Prochlorococcus marinus str. MIT 0919: one gene and its partner. The protein of the gene in region 1 interacts with the protein of each later gene in a pairwise test. Links are inferred from orthologs where the notes say so. Each region holds a gene or a part of one and is shown on either strand. Other genes may lie near its edges. The genes, in order: O5635_RS06165 and def.

The links.
Region 2: the proteins of O5635_RS06165 (region 1) and def interact in binary tests that used the Escherichia coli proteins (3 or more experiments, as listed by UniProt). The link is inferred for Prochlorococcus marinus str. MIT 0919 from one-to-one orthologs.

What each region holds. Positions count from the first base shown.
Region 1 is NZ_CP114779.1:1,102,173-1,108,607, reverse strand. What follows is about bases 1,637-4,499. They hold O5635_RS06165 (aspartate-semialdehyde dehydrogenase), read left to right. Parts: upstream 1,637-2,485; coding sequence 2,486-3,514; downstream 3,515-4,499. Other genes in these bases: dapA (4-hydroxy-tetrahydrodipicolinate synthase), read left to right, coding at 3,514-4,422; tig (trigger factor), read right to left, coding at 1,637-2,324. In the rest of the region: ATP-dependent protease ATP-binding subunit ClpX, read right to left, coding at 1-105; ATP-dependent Clp endopeptidase proteolytic subunit ClpP, read right to left, coding at 219-851; more of tig, read right to left, coding at 912-1,636; O5635_RS06155 (ribonuclease J), read left to right, coding at 4,505-6,435.
Region 2 is NZ_CP114779.1:1,265,750-1,272,288, reverse strand. What follows is about bases 3,573-6,539. They hold def (peptide deformylase), read left to right. Parts: upstream 3,573-4,736; coding sequence 4,737-5,342; downstream 5,343-6,539. Other genes in these bases: O5635_RS06890 (ABC transporter ATP-binding protein/permease), read left to right, coding at 6,440-6,539; O5635_RS06895 (histidine triad nucleotide-binding protein), read left to right, coding at 5,858-6,199; rpsU (30S ribosomal protein S21), read left to right, coding at 5,425-5,595; O5635_RS06910 (alpha/beta hydrolase family protein), read right to left, coding at 3,573-4,688. In the rest of the region: Fe-S cluster assembly ATPase SufC, read left to right, coding at 1-278; Fe-S cluster assembly protein SufD, read left to right, coding at 275-1,495; O5635_RS06915 (SufS family cysteine desulfurase), read left to right, coding at 1,504-2,745; more of O5635_RS06910, read right to left, coding at 2,742-3,572. UniProt on the Escherichia coli protein: Removes the formyl group from the N-terminal Met of newly synthesized proteins. Requires at least a dipeptide for an efficient rate of reaction. N-terminal L-methionine is a prerequisite for activity but the enzyme has broad specificity at other positions.

The DNA of each region.
Region 1 (6,435 bases):
GCATTCATCGCAGATGTATACCCCTGGACCTGCAATTAACTTTCTAACTTGTTCTTGGGATTTTCCGCAAAAAGAACATTTTAGATGGGCTTCAAATTTTGCCATCGAGAATAGAAGAGTTTGAAAGTGTTAAAGGATCTGACTAGTAAGTTAGCTCCTATTTATAGGATCGTTAGTAATTGCTGCTTCGTCAGCTTTCCTTAATGATTCCTATTTAGTTAGTTGCTGTTAATTACTTTGTCTATCAGGCCATATTCAACCGCTTCTTGCGGGGAAAGAAAGTGGTCTCTGTCAGTGTCTTCAGAAATTTTATCGATTGGTTGACCTGTGTGCTCTGCAAGGAGTTGATTTAAGGTTTCTTTAAGAAAAAGAATTTCTTTGGCTTGAATCTCAATTTCTACTGCTTGTCCTTGTGCACCGCCTAAAGGTTGATGAATCATTATTCTTGAGTTTGGTAGAGAAATCCTTTTACCTTTAGTTCCCCCAGACAATAAGAAAGCACCCATGCTTGCGGCTAAGCCATAGCAGATAGTAACTATGTCAGGATTAACATGTTGCATTGTGTCGTAGATAGCTAGCCCCGCTGTTACAGAACCTCCCGGAGAATTTATGTAGAGTTGAATATCTTTCTCTGGATCTTCAGCTTCAAGAAAAAGCATTTGAGCAACTAATGCATCAGCAATTTGATCATTTACATTAGTTCCAAGAAAAATGATCCTTTCTCTGAGAAGGCGAGAGTAAATATCAAAGGCTCTATCACCTTTGCCAGATTGCTCGACTACAGTTGGCAGTACTCCAGGGCCTGATAATGGATACACTCCTTGCCAAAAATTATTTATAGGATGCTTCATTTTCTTAGTGGGCCGGGTGAATGGTTTTGATGATTGAATGGAAATAATCTAAAACCTACATTATGAATTAGGAGATTTATCAGCCTTTATTTTTGATTTTGAGCTTTTTCCTTCACTGGATTTGGAACTAGAGTTCTTAGCTTTTGATGGTTTGTCTGAGGTCTTTTCAATGATTGTGTTGTTTTCCTCAAGCCAAAGTAAGAGTTTTTCATGAAGTAGATCTTCAGATACTGCGTCTTTTAATCTTTTTAAGTCTATATTTTTCTCTTTAGCTAAGTCACGCTGAACTTCTTTGAACTTCTTTTCTACTTCTTGATCAGAAATTTCAATTCTCTCTTGTTTTGCCAGTGCATTTAATGCAAAGTGACGACGAAGGTTATCGATAGCTTCAGGTTTTGAAGAATCCATTAATTTATTTACAAGTTCACTGGTAAAAGTTGACTTCACATCTATTCCTTGTTCCGCAAAGTTCCTGGCTGTTTGTTCAATGAGATTGCGTATCTCTTGATTGATAAGTGTTTTCGGAAGCTCCACTTCTAGTTCTTTAATAAGTTCATTTAAAAGCGCTTCTTGACGGTTTTGAGAAGTTTTTTTAATAGCATCTTTTTTTAGCCTTTCTTCTAGCTCAATCCTTAGATCTTTCATATTGGACTTTTCACTAGTTTGTTTTGCAAAAGCATCATCTAAGGGTGGCAACTCCCTTTCTTTTAAAGCTTTAAGATGAATTTTAAAACTCGCTTTCCTTCCCTTTGCATCTTCTTGGGGATAATCTTTAGGGAATTCACATGTCACTTCTTTTTTTTCATCTATTTTCATATTTATAATTCCTTCTATAAACCCTGGAATCATTTTTCCTTTTTCTAACTCAATATCCATAGACTCACTTTTACCCCCTTCAATTGGATTGTCATTATCTACGAAGCTCCCTTCAAAACTAACTACAGCAATATCACCTGCTTTTGCCGCTCTACTTTCAATTGGAATTAGGGTTGCAAGCTGTTTTTGAGATTGCTTTAAAATCTCGTCAATTTTTTTTTCGTCAAAGACAATTGTTTCTGCTTCCGCTGAGAGTCCTTTGGTATTTTTTAGCTTTGGGATTGGAGATATATCAGTTTCTAAGGTGACCAAAAGATTTGAGTTGGGGTTAAAACCATTTAATAAAGCCTCAAAACCTCCAACTAATTCAGGTTCACATAAAGGCTCTATATCGTTATCTTTCAAAGCCTTGCTCCAGACACTTTCTAGCAGTTTTTCCAAAGCCGATGCTTGGATTCTTTTTGTTCCAATTTGCTGAAGCAGAACTGCTTGTGGTGCTTTGCCTTTTCTAAACCCTGGAAGGTTGGCTGATCTGCTTAATCTCGACAAAGCTTCTTTAAAGCTGTTTTGGCATTGTTCTGCAGGAATTTCCAGCTCAACAGCTAATCGACTCTCTGGCAGGGGTTTGGTTGTTACTTTTACTGTTGAATTGCTCATTGGTTAACTAAGAAACGAAGCCCATTAGCTCATTACATTAAGAAAGAGTTAGGCAAACTATTAAAAGCTATCGTTCCTTTATAGATTTTCTGAAGATCTTTGAGTGGTTTTTTCAAAGATTTTTATCTTTAAGTTCATCAAAAATTTTCGTTCTACCACATTTGTCTTTGAAAAATTGTTTACCTGATCGACCTTTGAACGTTGCTGTACTAGGGGCTACTGGTGCGGTTGGGCAGGAATTATTGGATTTGTTAGAGGCCCGATCTTTTCCGATTAATAATTTACGATTGCTTGCTTCTTCTCGATCGGCTGGTGAAAAAAGGTTTTGGAAAGCGCAAGTTCTCAGTATTGAAGAGGTTGCAGTGAGTAGTTTTAACGGTTTGGATCTGGTTTTTGCCTCTGCCGGTGGATCAATATCAAGGCAATGGAGAGAAGCTATTAAAGATTCCGGAGCAATTCTTATTGATAATTCCAGTGCGTTTCGAATGGATAATGATGTTCCTTTAATTGTTCCAGAAGTTAATCCAGAAGATGCATTTAATCATCAGGGCTTGATTGCAAATCCTAATTGCACAACTATTTTGCTCACTGTTGTTTTGAAGCCATTATCAGATTTGATTCCTATTAAAAGAGTTGTTCTTTCTACATATCAGTCTGCTAGTGGTGCTGGTGCTAAAGCAATGTCAGAACTTAAAAACTTAACTCAAAAGGTTTTGAATGACAAAGAAGTTAAAAGTGAGGTACTTCCATATTCTTTAGCGTTTAACCTTTTTCTTCATAATTCACCTTTAGCAGCAAATTCTTACTGTGAAGAGGAAATGAAGATGGTTAATGAAACTCGCAAAATTATGGGTGTACCTCAATTGCCACTCACAGCAACATGTGTTCGAGTCCCAGTTTTAAGAGCACATTCTGAGGCTGTAAATATTGAATTTGAGAAACCTTTGGATGTAGCAATTGCTAAAAAAGCCCTTGCTGAAGCTAAAGGAATTGAATTAATAGAAGATTATCAAGCTAATAGATTCCCTATGCCTATAGATGTGACGGGTAAGGATTCAATTGCTGTAGGCAGAATTCGTCAGGATATAAGCAATGAAAATTGCTTGGAGTTATGGCTTTGTGGTGATCAAATTCGTAAAGGTGCTGCATTGAATGCAATTCAAATCGCTGAACTTTTATTACCAAGTTAATGATTTTAAAATCTGATTTATCTCCAGCCCCTTTTGGCCGCCTATTAACTGCAATGGTCACTCCATTTGATCAAGAAGGCCATGTTGATTTTAATTTGGCTGGGCGGTTAGCTTCTTTTCTTGTTGAACAAGGATCCGATGGAATTGTTGTTTGTGGAACTACAGGAGAATCTCCAACATTGAGCTGGGATGAGCAATACCAACTTCTTCAAACTGTTAAGTACTCCGTTGGAGAAAATATCAAAGTCCTTTCTGGGACAGGAAGCAACAGCACAAGTGAAGCTATAGAAGCGACTGCCAAAGCCTCCAATATGGGTGCGGATGGGGCTTTGGTGGTTGTGCCTTATTACAACAAACCTCCTCAGGAAGGATTGGAGGCACATTTTCGAGCTGTTGCTAACGCAGCACCTGAAATGCCTTTAATGCTTTACAACATACCCAGTAGAACAGGATGCTCTTTGCTGCCAAGAACTGTTAAAAGTTTGATGAGTTGCTCTAATATTATTAGTTTCAAGGCGGCTAGCGGGAACGTTGGCGAAGTAACTGATTTAAGAATGCAATGTGGCGCAAGCTTATCTATTTACAGTGGTGATGATGCACTCCTTTTACCAATGATGTCAGTTGGTGCAGTGGGAGTCGTAAGTGTTGCTAGTCATATTGTAGGCAGACAAATCAAAGGAATGATTGATGCATATTTATTTGGAAATGTTGAAATAGCTCTTGGTTATCATGAGCAGTTACAGCCAATTTTTCAGGCGCTTTTTGCCACTACTAATCCAATACCGGTTAAGGCAGCCCTTGAGTTAATTGGATGGCCTGTAGGACCACCTAGAAGCCCCTTGGTTCCTTTAAAAAAACAAATGAAAGAAGACCTAATGGATATAATTAAATCCTTAGGACAAATTTAATAAAAAGCTTTCTATTTAAATTGGCTTTGCACAGTGATTTGTCTCACTCAAAAACGAGTTTGTTTCTCGAATACTTATCCAAATGTCGACTAGCTTTTCACATTCTTCTACTTCCACTAATAATTCTTCCAGACTTCCTATGAACAAACAACCAATGCTTAGAGTTATTCCCCTGGGCGGACTACATGAAATAGGAAAAAACACATGTGTTTTTGAATATGGTGATGACTTGATGTTGGTTGATGCAGGCCTTGCTTTTCCAAGTGATGGAATGCATGGAGTCAATGTTGTAATGCCAGATACAAGTTATTTAAAAGAAAACCAGCATCGTATGAGGGGAATGATTGTCACTCATGGACACGAGGATCATATAGGCGGAATTTCTCATCATTTGAAGCATTTTAATATTCCAGTTATTTATGGACCTCGTTTGGCGATGTCAATGTTGCAAGGAAAAATGGAAGAAGCAGGCGTGTCAGATCGAACAACAATTCAAACGGTCGGTCCAAGAGATGTTGTCAAAGTAGGCCAATCTTTTTCAGTCGAGTTTATTAGGAATACACATTCCATGGCTGATAGCTTTTCATTGGCAATAAAAACTCCTGTTGGCACAATAATTTTTACAGGTGACTTTAAGTTTGACCACACACCAGTAGATGGAGAGCACTTTGATCTAGCACGTTTAGCTCATCATGGAGAGGAAGGTGTTTTATGTCTTTTTAGTGATTCGACTAATGCTGAGGTGCCAGGTTGGTGTCCCTCAGAACGAACAGTTTTCCCAGCCTTAGAGCGTCATCTGGAAGATGCTCAAGGACGAGTAATTATTACTACATTTGCCAGTTCAATTCATCGTGTTGCAATGATTTTGGAGCTTGCCTTAAAGCATGGCCGCAAGGTTGGTTTACTGGGTAGATCCATGTTGAACGTAATTGCGAAAGCAAGAGAAATTGGATATATGAAGGCTCCAGATGAATTATTTGTTCCAATTAAGCAAATTCGTGACATGCCTGACAGAGAAACACTTCTATTAATGACTGGTAGTCAGGGAGAACCATTGGCTGCTTTAAGTCGTATATCGCGAGGAGATCATCAACATGTTCAAGTAAAAACAAGTGACACAATAATTTTTTCAGCCAGCCCTATCCCCGGTAACACCATTTCCGTTGTAAATACAATTGACCGCCTTATGAAACTAGGTGCAAAAGTTGTTTATGGAAAAGGAGAAGGTATTCATGTTTCGGGTCATGGTTTTCAAGAAGATCAAAAGTTAATGCTTGCTTTAACCAAGCCAAAATATTTCGTCCCCGTTCATGGTGAACACAGAATGCTTGTTTGTCATAGTAAAAGTGCTCAGACAATGGGAGTTCCGGAAAATAATATTCTGATTCTTGAGAATGGAGATGTTGTAGAGCTCACACCAGATTCACTTAAAAAAGGACAGCCTGTAAAGGCTGGTATAGAGCTTTTAGATGCTTCTAGAAATGGGATTGTTGATGCGCGTGTTTTAAAAGAACGCCAACAATTGGCTGAGGATGGAGTGATTACGCTTTTAGTTGCTGTCAGCACTGATGGTGCCATGGTTGCTCCACCTAGAGTTAATTTGCGCGGAGTAATAACTTCAGCTGAACCTAAGAAAATGTCTTTCTGGACTGAAAAAGAAATTAATTGGGTTTTAGAAAACCGTTGGAAGCAACTTTCAAGACAAGTGAGTAGTAATTCAGTCGAAGTAGATTGGATTGGTTTTCAAAGAGAAGTTGAATCTGGCTTAGCCAGAAGGATGCGAAGAGAATTTCAAGTTGAGCCATTAATTTTGTGCTTAGTTCAGCCTGCCCCTTCTGGAACACCTGTCTACAAAGGTAGAAGTGATGAAGAATTTAGTCCTAAAGTTAATGAAAGAAATAGAAACTTACCTTCTAATAATCAATCTAAAGAAACTAAAAACTTAGCATCTTCTAGATCTCCTCAGCCAATAAATAATTCGTCAAGTCCCAAGGGTGAAATGCCAGACGAGTC
Region 2 (6,539 bases), 160 kb from region 1 along the record:
TTTTAGAACCAATAGTATCAATTCTGGATGAAACAGATTCTGGCTTAGATATAGATTCTTTAAGAATAGTTTCTCAAGCTATTAATAAATTATCCACAAAAAAAACATCTACAATATTAATTACCCACTATAAAAGACTACTTGATGAAATTAAACCTGACTTCGTGCATATCATGAATGAAGGTAAGATTATTAAAACAGGAACAATAGATCTTGCAATTGAACTGGAAAAAGGTGGCTTTAAAAGAATCCAAGATTCACAACAAGATAAGAAATGATTAAAAATTCAATAAAAGAATGGGTAGACAAACTCCCAGAGAATAAAGGCTTCTTAACAAAAAGCCAAGAAAAAGCCAAAAAGCAATTAAATCAATATGGTCTGCCAAGCAAAACTTCTGAAGAATGGAAGTTTACAGATATAAAAAAATTAAAACATATGTTATCAATGCCTATCAATGATTTACAAGAAAATATTAGTTTTGCAAGAATGCCTGAAACAGCAAGTAATTCCTTTAGGGTGCAATTAGATTTTAGTATAGAAGAAATAAAGCAGTCTGCTCTTCCTAAAGGAATTAGTCTTCTAGACTCTAAGGAAATTGAATCATTGGCAAAAAAAATATATGCAAACTCTTCATCTAGCTGGACAATGGCAATTAATCAAGCATCATCCAGTTATATATTAGGAATCAAAGTATCAGCTGAAAATAAGCACTCACTGGAAGTTATTGTGCCTACAATTAAGAGTCAATTAACATCTACTAGAGTGTTGATTTTACTAGAAAAAAATGCAAAGCTTGATTTACTAGAAATTATATCAGGAGAAAATAATGCAGCTCAAAGTCACTTGACAGAAATATACTTAGAAGAAAATGCACGAATTAATCATGGTTTAATTGCCATAGGTAATGATTCATTATCTCTATTAGCCAAGCCCTCAATATTGCAAGATAAAAACAGTGATTATTCCTTGCACTTTATGCAAGAGGGTTGGGGGTTAAGCAGAATAGAACCTTCTATCAAGCAATTAAAAGGTCTTGCAAAATCTAGGTTAAATGGTCTGCAAATCTCAAGGGATGATCAACAGCTATCTACACATACATATGTAAAGTTCAATGGTCCTGGAGGCAGCTTGGAGCAATTGCAAAAGGCTATAGCTTTTAATAGCTCACACTCTATCTTTCATGGTGTAATTGATGTTCCAAAGGTTGCTCAAAAAACTAAAGCCTCTCAATTGAGCAAAAATCTTCTTTTATCTGAAAAAGCAGAGATCAATACAAAGCCAGAATTAAAAATTATCGCAGATGATGTTTCATGCACCCATGGTGCAACTATTAGTCAATTAGAAGAAGAAGAGCTTTTCTATATAAACAGTAGGGGTATTAATAGAAATGATGCCTCATTATTAATTCTTGCAGGATACGCAAAAGAGATTGTCCAAAATATTCCTTTACAACCTAAAAGGTGGGCCTTTTTAAATAATCTTTTAGCTATTTAAAAAAAACAATGCAAAAGAAAAATAATATCGCTGAAATTACAAGGATTGATTTCCCTTTAATATCCAATAATAAAAATCTTATTTACTTAGATCATGCCGCTACAAGTCAAAAACCATATAAAGTAATTGATGCTCTAAAGTATTACTATGAATTTGATAATGCAAATGTTCATAGGGGTGCACATCAATTAAGCTGTAGGGCGACCAAAGCATTTGAAAATGCTCGTGATATAACTGCAGGGTTTATTAATGCTGAATCTAGTAGAGAAATTGTTTTCACTAGAAATGCAACTGAAGCAATAAATTTAGTAGCTTATTCATGGGGAGATTCAAATTTAAAAGAAGGCGATGAAATATTAATTAGTTTAATGGAACACCATAGCAATATAGTACCTTGGCAACTTTTAGCAAAAAGAAAAAAATGTATAATTAAATATATAGGGATTACACATAATGGAGAATTAGATATTGATGATGCCTTTTCAAAAATAAATGAAAAAACTCGTATTTGCAGTATTCAACATGTAAGTAATGTTCTTGGCTGTTGCAATCCTATTAATAAAATTGCAGAAAAGGTACATAATTTTGGGGCTTTAATTATGATTGATGCTTGCCAAAGTTTAGCTCATCAACCTATCAATGTAAGGGATTTAAAAATAGATTTTCTTGCTGGTTCAGCGCATAAATTATGTGGTCCTACTGGGAGTGGCTTTTTATGGGCCAAAGAAAAAACTCTTGAGAATATGCCCCCATTTCTAGGTGGAGGTGAAATGATTCAAGATGTTTCTCTAGATAGTGCTACCTGGGCTGATTTGCCACATAAATTCGAAGCAGGAACACCTGCCATAGCAGAGGCTATAGGGATGGGAGCCGCATTAAAATATCTACAATCTATTGGACTACATAATATAAAAAGTTATGAGCGAGAGCTTACGGAATATCTATTTAAAAAATTAGAGCTTATAGAAGATATTTATATAATGGGTCCAAGGCCTGACAAAGATATTAATCGCGCTCCACTGGCAACTTTTACAATCAAAAATATACATTCAAATGATATTGCATCCTTACTAGATGCTAACAATATTTGCATTAGAAGTGGACATCATTGCTGTCAGCCATTGCATAAATTTTTTGGAATCAATTCCTCAGCAAGGGCAAGTCTTAATTTCACATCTACAATAAATGAAATTGACCTCTTTGTTGAACAATTAATTTCAGTTATTAACCTGTTGAAAGACAATTCCTAAATTAAAAGATGCTTCCTAAAAAAAGATTCCGTTTTCTTTAAAACATCAACGCGTGTATTACCATTTCGAAAACCATGTCCTTCATTTTTATAAGTATACAATTCAACAGGTATATTTCTTGAGTCTAAATTCTGAAAGATGTTAATAGTTTGCTCAGGTAAAACTACTTGATCCTTCATACCCTGAAAAAGAATTAGAGGAGAATCTATTTTTTCTACATTATTAATTGGTGATCTGCTTTCATATAATTTTGAATAAGTTTCAAATTTACCTACCAAATAATCCAAATAATATTCTTCAAAACGATGTGTTGATTTTTGCATGGCAATAAGGTCACTCACAGGATATTTACAAGAAGCAACCTTAAAAGTTTTTGTAAAGCATAAACAACATAAGGCAGTAAAACCCCCTGCACTAGAACCTTCTATAGCAATCAAGTTTTGATCAACTTTTCCAGCCTCTACTAATTCCAGGGCTGCAGCTGAACAATCCACCACATCGGCCTCACCCCATTTATTTTTCAATCGATCACGATATGCTCTCCCAAATCCTGATGATCCCGAGTAATTAACATCCAAAACGGTCCATCCTCTAGAAGTCCAGAACTGAATTTCCAAATCCAAGCCACTATTAGTCATAGAAGTAGGGCCACTATGAGCTTTAACTAAAAGAGGTGAATATGCAGATCTACCTTGAATTGGAGGGTAATACCAAGCATGAGTCATTGCGCCTCCAAAGCCTTTAAACCAAAATGATTGAGCCGAACTAATGTCCGCACTATTTAAGAGATTTTCCTTAGAAGCTTGATGTTTCCATTCTCCTGTCTTCAAATCAACCTCAAGCAATCCAGGACTCGTATAAGAATTACTCGCAATTGCAACTGCTTTATGTCGTTCAGAGCTTAAAGAACTCAGATTATGAAAAGGCAGTTGAATTTTTTGAACTATCCCTTGCTTATCCAAAGTTTGCATGGACCATTTGGCCTCTTCACAACCTAGAGCAAGAATTCCATTCTCTATTGGAGAAATAGTTGAAATACCAGAAATCCACTGTGGAGATGCCAACTCAACTTTCATTGGCCATAGTTTGTGAAAGTCAGCAAAATGTTCTTCTGATATGTCAGCTGCTATAACAGCCAAATTCCACCATCCGGAGCTTTCTTCTGCAAGAACCAACTGTCCGTTTGTTAACCATATAGGTTGAAAAATAGAGTTTTGTTCTGTATTAAAGTCCTTTATCTTTTGCAAGATAGAAGGAAAAAATAATTCCCCCATACCATCTAATAAGCCCAAGCAAATTTGACTTGAATCCCAAGGCATATAAGGATTTTGCCATTCAACCCATGACAGTTTTTTTGCATCAGGGCTTAATGATGGATAACCAATAAAATCAGTTGCTTTATAAAGAATTTGTGGTGCTTGATATGCAGCATCTAAAGAAAAACAAACTAAGTAGTCTTGCTTGTTTTTTTCCATAACTCCTATCCATCTATTCCTCTCCAAATCAATCAAGCCATCTGCCACTATGTAACCCTCCTGAACACATAAACAAATTGGAGTAGAACTTTCTTTTATCTCTGTTACTTGGCCATGAGAACTACTCTCCTGAAAGCTCCACTTTTGAAGCCATAGACCTTGATCAATATCGTCAATCCAAGTGATGATCAACTCATTACCTAAATTGGCACATGCATATTCACCGCCGCCATAACCATGCAAACGACTTTTAATGTTGACAGTGTTTGATGTGAGTTCCTTCGATACAAAGTTTGAATTGCCCCAAGGTCTAGCCATTAAGGTTGTTCTCCCTTGTTCATAAGGGCGTTGCTCTAACCAAATAATCCAATTTCTTATTAATTTGGGAGATTTAATTTTTGGAATTTGACCCAAAGCAAACTCTGCATCTATAAATTTTTGATTTTTTGATGAGTGTTTTTTATCCATACCATCTTAAAAATGAGTAAAGTCTGTAATAGCTTTAAGAATTTCGCCTTGGCTAGGAATTTTGCTCAACTCGCAAAAAACGCAGAAAAAGGCGGAAGCAATATTCTTGTTTCTAAAGAACCTACGGAAAAACCATCACTAGAGATCCATACATTAGGCAACCTTGGCTTACGACAATCCGCAAAACGCATTAGCAAAGTTGATGATTCTATAAGAACAATAATTAAAAAGATGCTTCACAGCATGTATTCAGCAAAAGGAATTGGCTTAGCAGCTCCGCAAGTAGGAATCCATCAGCAACTTCTAGTAATAGATTTAGATATTGAAAACTCCACCACTCCGCCAATTATTTTAATTAATCCAGAAATAACAGAATTTAGCGCTTCAATAGAAACATATGAAGAGGGATGCTTAAGCATCCCTGGTGTTTATCTCAATGTAATTAGGCCATCCTCTATCAAATTAAATTATCGCGATGAAATGGGGCGACCTAAAAAACTCAGCGCCGATGGCCTTTTATCACGTTGTATTCAGCATGAAATGGATCATCTCAATGGAGTTTTATTTGTAGATAGAGTGACCAATCAAGAAGATTTAAATAAAGAATTAACAGAGCATGGTTTTCAACAAAAGGATGTGATGTCGATACCATAAAGGCATAAACTGATCATTTTGAAGAAACTCAATTGATACGAAATAGCTTTTGCTATAATTAAATGCTTATTTAGATTATTGAATGGCTCAGGTTACTGTTGGAGAAAACGAAGGTATTGAATCGGCTATTCGTCGTTTCAAAAGGCAAGTGTCAAAAGCAGGTATTTTTATGGATATAAAGCGCCTCAGGCACCATGAAACTCCTGTTGAAAAATACAAGAGAAAACAATTACAAAGACACAGGCGTAGATAAGAGCATTTCTGAAGATGCACAAAATAGAGTGAAATTACTCTTTTAAGGAAATTAGAATTTAGCCAAAATAAGTTTAGAGATTGAACTAAGCAATGCCTAAACCTCTTCAAAGCCTAAAGTCTTGGCTAGCTGAAGCCCTGGAGTTCACCATTGGAAGTCCAACGTCCCATAATGATTTGCCCCCTGCCATAGGTCCACAGCCTTATCGAGATAAGCCCATAAAAATTCACTAATATCAATTTGGTTACGTAAAAGCTTTTTGATGGCAGAAGAAACTATTTTTGGTCGGATTCTTCAAGGAGAGATTCCTTGTGATGAAATATATAGTGACGCTGAATGCTTAGCTTTTCGTGACATACAACCACAAGCACCTGTCCATTTTCTTGTTATCCCAAGGAAACCATTAACAAGCCTTAAAGCAGCTGGTCATGAGGACTGCAAATTATTAGGACATTTATTATTAGTTTCTGCACAAGTAGCCCAAGCAGAAAAATTGAGCAATTGGCGAACAATTATCAATACTGGAGCCGAAGCTGGCCAAACTGTTTTTCATTTACATATCCATGTTATTGGTGGAAGAAAGCTAAATTGGCCTCCTGGCTAAACTTGCTTCTGACTCTTATTACACCTTCAATTAACATAGAGACCTTGGTGGTTGAAATTTTTAGAGGGTAGGGACCAAAATTATCAACTGGTCAAAATTTGGTAGAAAACTTCTTTTATTAGGATCTATACAAAATTTGCTTTTGTCCTTTTTTGGAAGCTAGAAACTCTTAATCTCTTTCAAAGATATAGAATTCAAATTAATTAGTTCTCCTAAATCAATAGAGACAAAGATATAACCATGGCCAAATCACCGATTTCAAAAATAGAAAATCTTAAAGGTCAGCTTTCAAAATTAAGGCGTTTAACACAGCCTTTCTTTTTACCTTTAGAACAAAACA